2 regions of the Pedobacter africanus genome follow, and region 2 is predicted to be linked to the other one. Evidence: riboswitches for the same ligand, from Rfam matches in the RefSeq annotation. Region 2 holds a riboswitch; the other holds the start of a gene.
What was found. Region 2 has a riboswitch for cobalamin ahead of metE (5-methyltetrahydropteroyltriglutamate--homocysteine S-methyltransferase). Riboswitches for the same ligand answer to the same signal wherever they lie in the genome.
Positions count from the first base shown of each region.

Region 1: it holds a riboswitch for cobalamin, as region 2 does, so the genes downstream of both, B9A91_RS15275 (DUF5074 domain-containing protein) here and metE (5-methyltetrahydropteroyltriglutamate--homocysteine S-methyltransferase) in region 2, are expected to answer to the same signal.

Region 1 is NZ_FWXT01000002.1:214,215-222,297, forward strand. It holds gene B9A91_RS15265 (TfoX/Sxy family protein) at 1-343, opposite strand, end outside; gene B9A91_RS15270 (hypothetical protein) at 444-1,166, shown strand; gene B9A91_RS15275 (DUF5074 domain-containing protein) at 1,239-2,342, opposite strand; cobalamin riboswitch at 2,490-2,681, opposite strand; gene B9A91_RS15280 (DUF3857 domain-containing protein) at 2,807-6,535, shown strand; gene B9A91_RS15285 (fibrobacter succinogenes major paralogous domain-containing protein) at 6,676-7,872, shown strand; gene B9A91_RS15290 (hypothetical protein) at 7,876-8,083, opposite strand, start outside.
Region 2 is NZ_FWXT01000002.1:92,851-100,933, forward strand. It holds gene kdpB (potassium-transporting ATPase subunit KdpB) at 1-1,131, shown strand, start outside; gene B9A91_RS14750 (K(+)-transporting ATPase subunit C) at 1,144-1,710, shown strand; gene B9A91_RS14755 (porin) at 1,719-2,789, shown strand; gene B9A91_RS14760 (sensor protein KdpD) at 2,914-4,044, shown strand; gene B9A91_RS14765 (HAMP domain-containing sensor histidine kinase) at 4,080-5,834, shown strand; cobalamin riboswitch at 5,894-6,085, shown strand; gene metE (5-methyltetrahydropteroyltriglutamate--homocysteine S-methyltransferase) at 6,268-8,083, shown strand, end outside.

The DNA of each region.
Region 1 (8,083 bases), 120 kb from region 2:
GTTTGGTTTTTTTCTTTGATGACCTTGCTTTAGGGTTAAAAGCCAGGCAAAGGTCTAGCCAGTATTTTAGTTTGTTCTGGTTATCTAAGGCTGTATCCTCTACATAAACATAGTCTTTCATCACGCGGCCATTGCTCATCATATTCCTGCAGTTACCTTCTTCCAATACTGTTTCTACTTTTTCTGCACCAATGCGGCACAAGAGTTCTGTACCCGAAACGCAGATACACATTTTATCATCCACCATAAAGCATATTCCGCTAAACATTTCCTTTTCCGTCACATCATCACGGTCGGAGAGCAGGATGCGCACACGATTAGCTAGCTGTTCATTGTAGGCCATAGTTTTGGTTTTAGCTGTGCTTCAAATGTAATAAATTTGAACCGATGTGTAGCGTTTGGCTACTTTGTTACGTATAAGCACCAAACCAACCATTAATTGTATGATCAAACCATTAACCATTATCCTTGCTGTTGCTGTATTATTTGTTGTAAGCTGTAAAAAGAAAGAAGGGCCTACAGTTACTGAACTAGGAAATATGGCTGAAGCCAAGCTGAATGAAATTAAAACATTGAGCGCTGGTATACCCTGTGCCCAGCTAAACGATGTAGCCGTCAAAGAAATTTCTGAGGGCTGTTCAGCAGCTTATTATCTTGTTAAGTCTTCAGACCTGACCCGGTTTGAGCAATTAAAAAAAGAATATTTTGATTTGCTGCGCAGACAAACCGATGCGATGGTAAAACAAGGTATTATCATTGATCCTTGCTTTGAGTCTTACTGGATAGCAGAGCAGCCTATAAAAACAATCTGTAATTCCTTTGACCTCAAACTGATTACCTCTCAGAATATCAGTATCGAAGAGGCCAAGCCACTTGCAGACCAGACTTACCAGGAAATAAAAACTATCATAGATGCGCAGACCTGCACCGGTGAAGCAGACTGGACCTATACCGTTTTAATTAAAGATAGAATAGGAAACGTAGAATATGTACCTTATCTCAGGTCCAGGGATTATTCGGTACTTAAGAAAAAAATATCGCTTTACAATAGGTTAAGGGCCAGGATTATTACCGAGCAAGCACCGGCTGATTATGTTCCGAACAAATCGCAGGTAGAAAAGATAGAATGTGTAAATGGCAAGCCTGTAGTGAAACTGAAGAATTAAATCCGACCATATTAGAATTAGAAGGGGCTGCATCATTTACCTATGATACAGCCCCTTTCTCATTTGGGTTATTTAGTGGAAAACTGTAAGGTTAGGGAAATAGATCTTGGTAAAATCAGTAGTAACCCCATCTCCGCCATATTTGATTTTCTTAACCAGTTCACCGGTTGAAGCGTTGTAAATCAGCAGGAAATTAACGGTTGATGCGGCGCCATAGCCTTGTATCCCATTTACAACAATATAATCTTTGTTTTTATCATACCTGATAGCGCCATAAACCATAAAGGAATTTTCTGCAATGGTAATAAAAGGCTGTGCCAGCGATGCGGTATTGCCATCTACGTATTTATAAATGGCTTTTCCTGAATGATAAAAAACAGCATTTTCTTTTGTAGAAGCGGTAAGGCGGGTTGGCGCATCCAGGCCAAATGAGCCAACACTTACTTTAAGCGCTACACCGGTTGTATCCAGGTTGTTGTCTATTGCAATAAGACGGCTGCCCGTAGAGGCCCATACTTTACCGTTTGGCGTTTGTGCAAATCCGCGGTTGATATTGGAAAAGCTTTTTACCAGTGAATAGTTGCCGGCATTGACAATTTGAGCTCCATTACTTTGCAGTAAATAAACATAATTGCCATTTTTCCACATGTCGCCTGTATTTACAGCACCTACAGTGGTTAATTTGTTTTGTATGGTAAGTGAGGCCAGATCTACCTGGTATACACCATCGTTTGCACTTACCAATCCGCGGTTACCATCCACCTGTATCATGCTTCTCCAGTTGCTGGTTTCTGGCGCATAACGGGCCTCTTCTTTCAGGGTTAATGCATTTACTTTCACAATAGGGCCATTCATTTTACACATCAGGTAAATGCTGCCATTGATTACTGAAGCAAATTGCAGTGTGCTTGTTTTAGCAGCATTGGATAATATTTTATCAGGGTTTTCTTTCTCATATGCCCTTACTGCCACGGTATCATCCCCATATCTGTAAAAATTAACAGCGCCAGAGTTTTTCCCTATAGACCCTTCACCAATGATGAAGAAACCGTTTTCATAAGGGGCCACTTCCGGATCAACAGGGGTAGGGTCAGTGTTTTCCTTTTTACAGGCTTGTAAGGCTGCAGTTAAAAGAAGCCCGGCAGCAAAAAGTTGTTTAATGTTTAAGTGTTTCATGTATTTATTTATTGTTTGTTACAGTTTGCGCTGTCGGAAAAATGGCAAACGAACGGACATGCAATAAATACAGTACAATAACGCATCAATAGGTTACTATTAGTATCAATCGTGTTCTCATTCCAGCTTCAATCCCCGAAAGCTATGAAATCATTAATGCTGAAGGCAGGTCTCCTGACTTGCGCCCGGTTTTCCGCCTTCCCATTACACCTTATGTGGAACAGTGGCCAGATTAGAAAACCGTTTAAGCGCTTACAGTTGCGGGACAGTTACGGATTTTCACCGTATTCCCTTTTAATCCCGGGTGTAGATCCGGGAACCAAAAGCGTTGCAAAGGTAATAAAATAAGGGACATCTGGTAAAAATTACCTGGCTAAAGCCGAACAAAAGGCATCCAGAGTAAGATAAGTAAAGTTTTTTTTCTATAATTGACAATAAAACCACTCTAACCAGTTATACGCTAAATGAAAATTAAATCTCTTTTAATACTCTCCCTGTGCTTAGGTACAAAATTAAGTGCGCAGGTTACCGTCAACAATGCATGGAATAAGTTTTTTCAAAATGACCGTCAGACTTCCCGTGGCCTGTTCTTACAGCTCCTGAAAGATCCGAAAACACTTAATGATGCCTGTATAGGTCTATGCTTTATCTCGGAGATGGACAGGCGGAATGATGAGGCTTTTACCTATCTTAATAAACTTTATACAGGTTCTAAAAAGCCGGAACCCTATTTGTTTGCCTTATGGGGAAGTGCAGCAAATTATAGCGGGCACAAAAAATCTGCTGCGCAGATGTCGCATTACACCAACTTAACCCAAAGAAAAGACATTGACGGAACGCTGCCCGCAATGGCTTTTTCGCTAATCGGAAAACATCACCAGGAGCATAAAAATTATGAACTGGCAAATAAGGCTTATGCGCAGCTTGGGGAACTTGAAAACTGGTTAATTACAGGTGAATATGAGAATGTTTCTACCAGTGGATTTGACAAGGTATATGATGTTATAGACCACCCGGAACTTGAGGCGAGTTTTTCCGGGAAAAACAACCGGCGGTTTGGCTGGAGAACCGTGCCTTATACGAGGCTAGACAAATGGTTTGATTTTTCATATTATAACAGCTATAAAAATTCTATTCAGTTTGCACAGACCTTTGTAAAAAGCCCTGCAAGTATTACGGCTCAGTTAAGGACAGGTGTTTCTGGTTCTGTTAAGGTCTGGGTAAATGACCAATTGATATTTAGCGAAGCCGAAGAGAGAAATAACGACCTGGATTCCTATATCAATTCAATAAAATTGAATGAAGGGTATAACAGGATACTTGTTCAGATCGGGGAGAGTTATGCGAACAGGTCTAATTTTATGATCCGTATAACGGACGAAAAAGGAAAAGCACTGACCAATATCAGTACTACAGCCACACCTCAAAAGTATACCAGGGAAACAGCTTTTGTATCTACCAATATAAAACCTGTGGCCTTTAATTACTTTGAAACAGAGCTGAAAAGGCAACCCAATAACTACCTTAACCAATTGATGCTTGCAAAGCTTTACCTCAGACTGGGCAATATTTATGAATGCAGAATCTTGCTTGAAAAGCTAAAGAAGCAATTTCCGCAGAGTACCTATCTGAATATAATGTTTATAGATCTGTTTTCGAAAGTAGACAACAGAACAGGTATTGAGATGCTCCAGGAAGCCATTAAAACGAATGATCCTGAAAGCGCTTACGCACTTGAGCTTATTTACAACGAGTATCTCAACCAGAAAGATTATAATAATGCAGCTGCTATTATTACCAAACTGGAAAAGATATACGGCGAGAATGAAAATATCTACATGAAAAAAATTGCTGTTTCAGGGAAACTCAAAAACCACCAGGAGACAATTGATCTTGCAGAAAAATCATACCTGCGGTTTCCAAACTTTCCGGATATTGTAGGGGTGAAATATGCTATCGAAAAAGAAGTTAAAAAGAACCCGAATGCAACAGCAATTTTAGAGAAATATGTTGCTGAAAACGATGATTACTCTTCAGCAAAATACTTGGCCCAGCTCTATTTTGATAAGGGAGAGACAGAAAAGGGGTTATCAGTTTATAAGGACGAAATAAAGAACGATCCAATAGCTTTTGCTGTATATACAGACCTTGCGGCGCAGTATTATAACCTGCAACAATATGCTGATGCAGAGAAAGTGTACTTACAAGCTTTACAGATCGATCCCAATGACGCCGATACCTATGCTTCACTTGGCCACATATACAACGCAAATAAAGAAAAGGAAAAAAGTATCCAGGCCTATACTACAACGCTACAGATAAATCCGAACAATTATGACGCTATACAGGAATTGAGGAGATTACAACAGAAAAAAGCTGTTTTTGATTATTTTGAGCAGCCGGATATCAAAACGATTATCGGCGCTGCACCAAAAGCGAGTAATTATCCTGAGGACCAGTTGCTCGTTTTGCACAGAGAAGTGCAGAAGGTAGTTTATGAACATGGCGGATCCGAAGAAAAACATTTTGATGTGACAAAAGTGCTTACCCAAAAGGGCCTGGAATCTTTTACTGAGTATTATATACCCTATAATAATGATCAGAACTATAATGTTGAAATTGCTGAGGTTATTAAGGCTAACGGGACTAAGGTGCCGGCAGAACAAAATCAGAACCACCTGGTGTTTACCAATCTTGAAGTAGGTGATGTAGTGAACCTCAGGTATACGATTGAAAACTATTCGAGTGGGCAAATGGCCTCACAATTCTCAGATTCATTTTATTTCAGCTACGGCTTGTCTTTCATCAATAAGAAATATGCTTTACTGATACACCAGAATAAGCCGTTTAAGTATGTCTTTTCAAAAAATCCAATCGATCCTGTAAAGACAAAAAAGGACGAGTTCGACCTTTATGTATGGGAACAGCAAAATCAGAAAGCATTGCTTTATGAAGATAAAATGCCTCCTTCTGAAGATGTAGTAAACAAACTCTATGTGTCTTCTATCCCAAACTGGCAGTTCGTTGCAGACTGGTATAACAATATTGCAACGGCAAAGGCACGTAGCAGCTATGAGGTAAAGCAGGTGGTGAAAGAGCTCTTTGCCAATCAGAAAAATACAGATCAACTTACAAAAATCAAGATGATCTATAATTACATCACGCGTAACATTGCTTATAGCTCAATACCTTTCAGACAAAATGGAGTAATTCCTCAGAATCCCGCTTCAGTGATCAATACACGCATTGGCGACTGTAAGGATGTTTCTACACTATTTGTAGCCATGTGTAAAGAGGCGGGAATAGATGCGACGCTGGCTTTGGTAAGCACGCGCGATAACGGGCAAAGTACCCTGCCGCTTCCTAGTATAGACTTTAACCATTGCATTGCAAAGGCAATAATAAATAAGCAGGATTACTGGGTGGAGCTTACTTCAGGAAGTTTGCCATTTAACACCTTTAACACTGGTTTTATCAATTCGAACGTATTGGAGATTAATAAAGCGTCCAATGAACTGATCAGATTTAATCCTTCACTGAGGGGGCGCAATACCTTCAGCTATCAAACGGTAGTGAAAATTGACAATGCCAATATGATGGTTTCTGAAACCAATCAAAATACCGGATCAGCGGTAAGTTACCTGCGTTCTGTATTTACAGATCTCAGCAGCAAGGACCAGCTAAAGAAAATGAAAGAGCAGATCAGTGCAGTTTACCCTGAAAACGAAGTTTATTCGCTTAGTTTTACCAATCTTGATGCTTCCGGTGCAACCTCAGATACATTGGGCACTTCCAGTTCCTATAAGCTGATCAACGTAAATAAACCTGTAGCCGGAATGATGATTTTTTCTATTCCCTGGTCTAACAGGATCTCTGCTTCCAATTTGCAGATTCTTCCCGAACGGAAATTTGGTATAGACCTTACGCAGCTATTCTCAATGGATGAATCCAGACAGGAATTAACTTTGGAACTGCCTGCTGATATGAGCCTGGTACAGATACCTAAGAATATTCATGTTTCCAATGACTTTGTGGATTTTAAACTGGAAAGTACGCAAAGCGGTAATAAAATTTCTTTGAAGCGAAGCTTCATGTTAAAAAATGATTTTGTACCCCTGGATAAGGTAGAATCTTTTAATGCGTCTTATAAGCAAATTGCTGAAGCCGACGAACAGCAGCTGGCAATGAAATAAATAAAATGAAACGGGGAATTCTGTGTATTTATTTCTCCATAAATAAATTACCGGAACAACTCAGGTATTGAAAACAAGTTTTAAATGCATATTTAACGAACGGCATAACATCTGCATGTAGGGAGTCAAACAAACCAAACATGAAGTATTTATCAAACGTTCTCTTAAACGTTCTCGCGTGCATTCTCCTGCTCCAGCTGAGCAGCTGCATTAAACAGGAGATTGAGCCTGAATTACTTTCTCCGGACTTAAGTGATTTTAGTATCGGAGCAAAAAGAATGGGAGAAGCAGCTTTTACATTGGTTAATCCAAAAAGTAAAAGCGATGGAAGTTTTATATTTAAAACAAGCGATACCGGAGTAGTGAATATAAAAGGTAACGTGGTTACAATCAGGAGCAACGGTAACTGCACCATTACTGCGGTACAGCTCGCTACCAATACATTTAAGAGAGATTCAATAAAAGCAACTTTTCAAATTGGCCAGAAGATGAGCCCTGTAACCAGTGTTTTTACCCTCCCTGAAAAGAAAGTGGGTGATGCACCGTTTGAGATTGCAGGCCCCGCTACCAATAGCGATGGGACCATTTCCTACACCAGCAGCCATCCGAATGTTGCCAGTGTGGTGGGAAAAACGGTGCAGATTAAATCTGCAGGAAAAACAGTGATCACCTGGTCTCAGGCCGAGAGCGGAATCTATAAGGCTTGTACGCTTAGTGCCGAACTGGTGGTGATTGATCCTCCTGTTGTGGAAAATACGGTAACCGATATTGATGGTAACGTATATAAAACCATTAAGATAGGCACGCAAACCTGGATGATGGAGAACCTCAAAACCACCCGTTACAACGATGGAACAGCTATGACTTTTGCAACAGATCGGGTAGCCTGGAGTTCAAGTACTTCTGCTGCATATTGCAGTTATGAAAATAAAAAGGAAAATGCTGATACCTATGGCTATCTGTATAACTGGGAAGCTGCACATAACTCCAAAATAGCCCCGGCCGGATGGCATGTTCCCAGTGATGACGAATGGAAGGTGTTGTACAATTACATCGGCGGAAGAAGAGAGGATGGTGCAAAAATCCAGCAGACTGGTACTGCATATTGGGAAGTTGATACCAAACCTTCTAACATTACTTTGTTTACAGCGCTTCCGGGTGGCCGAAGAACTGAATCAGGTGTTTTCTCAAGTATAGGATGGAACGGCATGTGGTGGACCTCAACAAGAACGGGTGGGGGACTTGCAGTTTATTACGATCTTTATGTAAAAGGATATATCGAACGGCATGAAACATACACATATTCGGGATTCTCTATCCGTTGTATAAAAGACTAACCATCATCTGTTATAGGGGACTTCGTTGATCCAGCGAAAGCCCCTGCCGGTAAGCTCAAATGATTTCTTTTTAAGAATTAAGGTAGCCGGTTTACCGAAAAAATCGCCTTTCAGCACTATTCTGTCGTGATCTGCTAGGGTATAATTTAAAGTATGATTTACATTAGGATCATCAGTAAAGCTGATCTGAACAGATTTGGCAAGGGTATCC
Region 2 (8,083 bases):
CTGCTCGACAAGACGGGTACCATAACCATCGGTAACCGTAAGGCCACCAACTTTTACCCGACTACAGGGGTCATGATCAAAAATTTTATGGATGCCTGCGTATTGAGCTCACTGGCTGATGAGACCCCTGAAGGCAAATCGATCCTGGAGCTGGCAGCAGTACAGGACAGCCATACCATGACCCAGGCACCAGAAGGCTCGAAGTTCATCAAATTTACCGCCGAAACACGGTCCAGCGGCATAGATACCCCCGATGGCAACCGTATCCGCAAAGGAGCCTTCGATGCCATCAGGAACATCGTTTTAAAGGCTGGAAACCCTTTCCCTATGGATATTGAAGACCAGGTAAAGGCCATTGCCGGCAACGGGGGCACGCCTTTGGTGGTGGCGCAGAATGAGCAGGCCCTGGGGGTAATAGAGCTGCAGGATATCATTAAACCGGGCATCAGCGAGCGTTTTGAACGTTTGCGTAAAATGGGTGTAAAAACGGTGATGGTAACCGGGGACAACCCCTTAACTGCCAGGTTTATTGCCGAAAAAGCCGGTGTTGATGATTTCATTGCGGAGGCCAAACCGGAAGATAAAATGAATTACATCAAAGAAGAACAGGCCCAGGGTAAACTGGTGGCCATGATGGGCGATGGTACCAATGACGCACCGGCCCTGGCGCAAGCGGATGTAGGCGTGGCCATGAACAGCGGAACCCAGGCAGCCAAAGAGGCAGGTAATATGGTTGACCTGGATAACGACCCGACCAAACTGATCGAGATCGTGGAGATCGGCAAGCAACTGCTGATTACCCGCGGTACCTTGACCACCTTTTCCATTGCCAACGACGTAGCCAAGTACTTTGCTATTGTTCCGGCCCTGTTCATTGCTGCTATCCCTGCTTTGCAGCACCTCAACATCATGGCACTGCATAGTCCGGAAAGCGCCATATTATCGGCAGTGATCTTTAACGCCATCATCATTCCTTTTCTTATTCCGCTGGCCCTGAAAGGGGTGGCCTATAAACCCATAGGCGCTAGTGCCCTGCTGCGCAGGAACCTGTTGATTTATGGTTTGGGGGGAGTAATAGTGCCTTTTATAGGCATCAAGCTGATCGATTTATTTGTTGGGTTATTCGTTTAAAAAATAGAAATCATGAAAAAGTACCTGTTACAATCTATACGCCTTACCGCAGTGCTGCTGTTACTGCTCTGCGTAATATATCCTTTAATTGTTGCCTTTGCCGGAGGTTTCTCCAAAGGCAATGGCGGGGGCGAAAAAATCATTAAAAATGGAAAAGTGGTTGGTTATGCTTTACTGGGGCAGTCGTTCAGCAAGCCGGAATATTTCTGGGGCAGGCCATCGGCGGTGGGTTACAACGCCGCAGGATCTGCCGGCTCAAATAAGGGCCCCTCAAATCCTGATTACCTGAAAGATGTTGCCGGCAGGATAGATACCCTGCTAAAGTACCATCCTTATCTGAAAAAAGCAGATATCCCGGCCGACCTGGTTACCGCTTCCGGCAGTGGGCTGGACCCGGATATATCTGAACAGGCTGCCCTCATCCAGATCAAAAGAGTGGCTGCCGCACGTGGCATCAGCGACAGGGCAGTAGCCGAACTTGTCGTAAAAAATACAGAAGGACCTTTGCTGGGCATGTTCGGGCCCTCATCTGTAAATGTGCTGAAATTAAACCTTGCCCTTGACGAATTAAAAAAATAAAAAATATCATGAAGAAACTCTTAACATTAGCAGTAGCCCTTTCAACAGGATCAATTTTGTACGCACAAGAAAGCCCTCAAATTAAAGTATCGGGCTACCTTGAAACTTATTACGGATACGATTTTAACAAGCCTGCCCATAACAACCGCCCTGGTTTTATCTACTCACATAACCGTCACAATGAGGTAAACCTGAATCTGGGCTTCATTAAAGGAAGCTTCGACAACGGGAGCATCAGGGCAAACCTGGCCGTAATGGCGGGTACCTATACCAATGCCAACCTGGCTGCAGAGCCTGGTGTACTTAAAAATATTTATGAGGCCAATGCGGGTGTAAAGCTTTCTAAAGCAGCCAATTTATGGCTGGATGCGGGGGTTTTCGCTTCGCACATCGGTTTTGAAAGTGCGGTATCAAAGGATTGCTGGGTGCTTACCAGGAACATCTCCTCAGAAAATACGCCTTATTATGAATCGGGTGCCAAACTGGGTTATACGACCAGTGATGGAAAATTTGCAGCTGTATTGCTCTATCTGAACGGCTGGCAGCGCATTAACCGGCAGAACGGAAACAGTAAGCCGGCAGGTGGTGTACAACTCACCTGGAAGCCTGCAGCTCAGATTACGGTCAACTACAGCAATTATCTGGGCACAGAAGGTATAGATTCGGTGCGGGTAACCCGGTTTTATCACAATTTGTATGGCATATTCCAGCTTACAGATAGGTTTGGCCTAACCTTAGGTCTGGATTATGGTACACAGCAAAAAGAAAAGGGAAGTTCAGGGCACAATGAGGTCTTTTCACCGGTGGCCATAGCACAGTATATTTTTGCCGATAAATGGAAAGTGGCCGGAAGGGTAGAACATTACCACGATAAGAGCGGCGTTTTTATAGCCACAGGGACTTTAAACGGTTTTAAAACTACAGGTTATTCTTTAAATGTAGACTATGCACCCATCAGCAATGCTGTTGTAAGGCTTGAAGGAAAACTGTACGACAGCAAGGATAAAATATTTGTAAAAAATGAGAACCCGGTAAATACAAATGCGGCCCTCACTGCCAGTATTGCCATTTCTTTTTAAGCTTTAGTTTTTACAGGGCTGGCGCTGGTGTGGCTGGTCCTGTATTAATTTTGATAAATGAAATGAATAAAAAATTATGGTACCTTATCCCTGAAGCGTACATCATTATAAAATGGTAAAGGTAATGGAAGAAGAAAATAAATCCGGCTCTGTACGAAAATTCCTGGACCTGGTAAAAAAATCCAGAAGAGGAAAATTTAAGGTCTACATAGGCATGAGCGCCGGTGTGGGCAAAACCTATCGTATGCTGCAGGAAGCCCATGCCTTGCTGAAAAACGGGATCGACATAAAGATCGGGTATATAGAAACCCATAACCGCGTCGAAACACATGCATTGCTGAGCGGGATTCCGCTGATCCCCAGAAGAAAGCTGTTTTATAAAGGCAAGGAACTGGAAGAAATGGACCTGAATGCCATTCTTAGCCTGCACCCCGAAGTGGTTATTGTGGATGAACTTGCGCATAGCAATGTGGAGGGCAGTAAAAATACCAAACGCTGGCAGGATGTAGTGGATATACTGGAGGCGGGTATCAGTGTGATCTCTGCCGTTAACATCCAGCACCTGGAAAGCATGAACGAGGAGATCGAAAAGATCACCGGGATACCGATTACCGAAAGGATCCCTGACAAGATACTGGAACTTGCCGATGAGATTGTAAATATAGACTTAACTGCCGATGAGCTGATAGACCGTTTAAAAGAAGGGAAAATTTACGATCAGACTAAAATTGAACGGGCTTTAGGCAACTTCTTTCAATCCGACAGGATTTTACAGCTGCGTGAGCTGGCCCTGAAAGAGGTGGCCCATCACCTGGAAAGAAAGATCAGCCTGGAAATCCCCAAACAGATCAAGTTACGCCCTGAGCGCTTTATGGCCTGCATTTCAACCAACAATACCACCGCTAAAATTGTGATCCGCAAAACGGCCAGACTGGCATCGTATTACCATTCGCCCTGGATTGTTTTGTATGTGCAGAACAGCCATGAAAGTGGCGACAGGGTAAAACTCGACCTTCAAAGGCACCTGATCAATAATTTTAAACTGGCCACTGAGCTGGGGGCAGAGGTAATTAAGGTAAAAAGCAACCAGATTACGCAAACGATATTAAAGGTGGCGGAAGAAAAGGAGATCACAACAATATGTATCGGAAAGCCACATTTAAATTTATTCCAGATTATAATGAGAACTGCAATTTTTAACCAACTTTTGCGAAGTATTTCGTCGACCGAAACGGACCTGGTGATTTTGAGCTAGGTACTTAACAATGAAAACAATAAAAAATTAAGATCATGAAGATAAAAACAAAACTTCGCCTCGGATTTGGATTCCTGTTCGTGGTGATCCTCTTTTTTGGAGGCATTTCTTTATACTACATGAATGAAATCTCCAAAAGATCGAAGGTTATTCTTAAAGACAATTATGAAACGCTGAACTATACCAGTGAGATGCGTGCCATACTGGATGGGAACGGACTTCCCTTACCGGCAAAAGCTATGGCGGCTTTCGATGAGCAGCTGGCACTTGAAGGAAAGAATGTTACAGAAGCAGGTGAGGGCAAGGCTGTAGCAGCTCTGAAATCTGCTTACACACTTATGGTGAATCCGGCAGTTTCCCTCAGCGAAAAACAAGAGGCTTTAAATAAGGTTAGATGGCAGTTAAAGCACATCGACGATTTGAACATGAATGCTATTGTAAGGAAAAATTCGGCTGCTCAGGCTTCGATAGAGCGGGCAGCGATGTATGTGATCTTTGCAGCTTCGGTGTGTTTCCTGATCCTGTTTTCATTTATTGTGAACTTCCCTGGTTTTGTGGCCAACCCGCTGCGCGAATTTGCTGATGCGATCCGCGAGATCAGCCGGAAAAATTATAAACAGCGACTGGAATTTAAAGGCTCTGATGAATTTTCGGAACTGGCAGCCTCTTTTAACCTGATGGCCACCGAACTGAACAAATGGGAGAGCAGTAACCTGGCCAAAATACAATCGGAAAAGCTAAGGATTGAGACCATTATAGAGCAGATGCAGGATGCCATTATCGGGTTAAATGAAAAACAGGAGGTCCTTTTCATGAACAGGGTAGCGGCACAGCTGATGAACTTTGAGCAGCAGCAGGTATTGGGTATGGATGCCATGGAACTGCGGAAAAAGAACGACCTCCTAAACCGCATTTTACAGGAAAATGGGGCAGATAAACCCATGAAAATTTATGCCGATCATAAAGAATCCTATTTCCAGCTTGAACGCAGGGAAATAATAGTACCCAATTATGATGATAATGGCGACAATGCAGTGCTGCAAACCGGCAAAGCCGCGGGACAGGTTTATATCCTTAAAAATATTACCCAGTTTAAAGAACTGGATGAGGCCAAGACCAATTTTATCGCTACCGTATCACATGAGCTGAAAACCCCTATTTCTTCTATTAAAATGAGCTTAAAACTGATGGACGATGAAAGGGTGGGTGCCATGAATGCCGAGCAGAAAGAACTGGTACAGCACATCAGGGAAGATTGCGGTCGCCTGTTAAAGATCACTAGTGAACTGCTTGACCTTGCACAGGTAGAAACCGGGAACCTGCAGCTGAACTTTGTAAAATCTGATCCCCGCAAAATCGCCATTTATGCCATGGATGCTGTAAGGTTCCAGGCCGAGCAGAAATCTATAGAACTGGAACTGGTTTCGAAGAACAACCTTCCTCATGTCAATGTAGATATAGAAAAAACAGCCTGGGTACTGGTCAACTTTTTATCAAATGCACTGCGCTACAGTCCTGAAAAATCAAAGGTCATTGTACAGGTTATTGAAAATGCCGGTGCCATAGAGTTTTCGGTCCGCGATTTTGGGAAGGGGATTGAAGAACAGTATCAGAAACGTTTGTTCGATAAGTACTTCCAGGTGCCAACGGATGGCAATAATAAATCAGGGTCGGGCCTCGGACTGGCCATCTCCAAAGATTTTATTACCGCCGAAGAGGGTAATATATGGGTAGAGAGTGCATTGGGAGAGGGCAGTAAATTTTGTTTTTCATTACCTATAGCATCCTGATGGCTTCTTATAATCAGTTTTTTAGCTTACCTTTGCAGGGATAAGTTCTTTAATTATTTCTTTCATCAACCGGTAATGGTTTTACTTAATTGTAGATTAATAGGGAATCGTGTGTAAATCACGAACTGTCGCGCAACTGTAAGTAACACAAAGAGTTTTTACCCTTAGCATATCCACTGTTCCCCCTGGGGAATGGGAAGGATGGTAAAAATGTTACAAGTCAGGAGACCTGCCCTTACCGAATTGACATTGCTTTCGCGGTTTGAAGCAGAGGTTTTTTGGTGTCAGTCTTTGGTTACTCCCGTCATATTGACGCCAGGAGCTGTTTCCTGCTTAGGCTACATCCATTTTCCTTCTTTTTACTATCGCATCAGCATTGAGATTTCAGCAAAGAGCTTTTAACTGATTTTTTCATCAATTAAAAAGCAAGAAAATGCTAACAAACAATCTGGGCTACCCGCGCATTGGTAGCAAAAGAGAACTCAAAAAAGCCTGCGAGCAATATTGGTCAGGTAATTCTTCTATCCAAAGCCTGGTGCAAACTGGAAGGGACATCCGTAAACACAACTGGGAACTGCAAAAAGCCGCCGGGATTGACCTCATCCCATCCAACGATTTTTCGTATTACGACCAGGTGCTGGACCTTTCGCTCACTGTAGGCGCTATCCCTAAGCGTTACCATGAGGTGATCCTGAACAAGGGCAATTCTGAACTCGACCTGTATTTTGCAATGGCCAGGGGGTATCAGAAAGATGGACTGGACATTACTGCCATGGAAATGACCAAATGGTTTGACACCAATTACCATTACATTGTTCCGGAGTTTACAAAAGACCAGCAGTTTAAACTGTTTTCAACTAAAATCCTGGATGAATACAATGAGGCCAAAAGGCTGGGCATTAATACCAAACCGGTTATTATTGGCCCTGTTTCCTATTTGCTGCTGGGCAAGGAGAAAGAAAGTGGTTTTGAGCGCGTAGATCTGGTAAAAAATCTGCTTCCGGTATACCTGGAAATCCTCAGAAAACTGGAAGAACAACACGTGGAATGGGTACAGTTTGATGAGCCTTTTCTGGCCCTGGACCTTACAGGAAAAGACAAGGCAGCTTATGCTTACGTTTACGCCGAGATCAAAAAGCAGTTCCCCAAGCTGAAAATTTTACTGGCTACCTATTTTGGTGCGTTAAAGGAAAATACAGCACTTGCGGCCTCCCTGCCGGTACAAGCCATACACATAGACCTGGTACGCAGTCCGGAGCAGCTTGAAACTGTACTGGCCGATCTGCCAGATCAGATGAAACTTTCATTGGGACTGGTTGACGGACGTAATATCTGGAAGAATGATTTCAAGGCCAGCTTGTCATTAATTGAAACAGCATTGGATAGGGTAAAGGAAAACAGGTTGATTATCGGTTCGTCCTGCTCCCTGATCCATTCGCCATGCGACCTGGAGCTGGAAAACAATGATAAAGTCCTGACCCCCGAAATTAAGCAATGGCTTTCTTTTGCCCGGCAAAAGCTGGATGAAATAGTTAGCTTGAAGCAAATTGCTGCCAACTACCCCTCAGCAGCTGCTAAATTAAAAGAAAATGAAGCAGCACATCAAAGCAGGAAAACATCGGCCCTGATTCATAAAGCTTTTGTAAAGGAGCGGCTGGCAGCAATTTCAGTAAAAGACGATCAGCGCGGTAATCCCTTTGCCCTGCGCCAGAAATTGCAACAGGAGGCATTGGGACTGCCGTTGTTTCCTACAACAACCATAGGTTCTTTTCCGCAGACATCAGAGGTGCGCAGCTGGAGGGCCAGGTATAAAAAAGGAGAGCTGAGCCTTGCTGAATATGATGCACTGATTGAAAAGGAAACTGAAGAAACCATCCGTTTTCAGGAAGAAGCTGGGATTGACGTATTGGTACATGGCGAATTTGAACGCAACGATATGGTAGAGTACTTTGGGGAGCAGCTGGCCGGCTTTACCTTTACCAAAAATGGCTGGGTACAAAGCTATGGCAGCCGCTGTGTAAAACCACCGGTAATTTATGGGGATGTTTACCGTCCGGAGCCTATGACGGTACGCTGGTCGGCTTATGCACAATCGCTCAGCAAAAAATGGGTAAAAGGTATGCTTACCGGCCCTGTTACCATACTGCAATGGTCCTTTGTTCGTAACGACCAGCCCAGATCTGAAACCTGCACGCAGATTGCATTTGCCATCCGGGACGAGGTGAACGACCTGGAAAAAGCGGGAATTA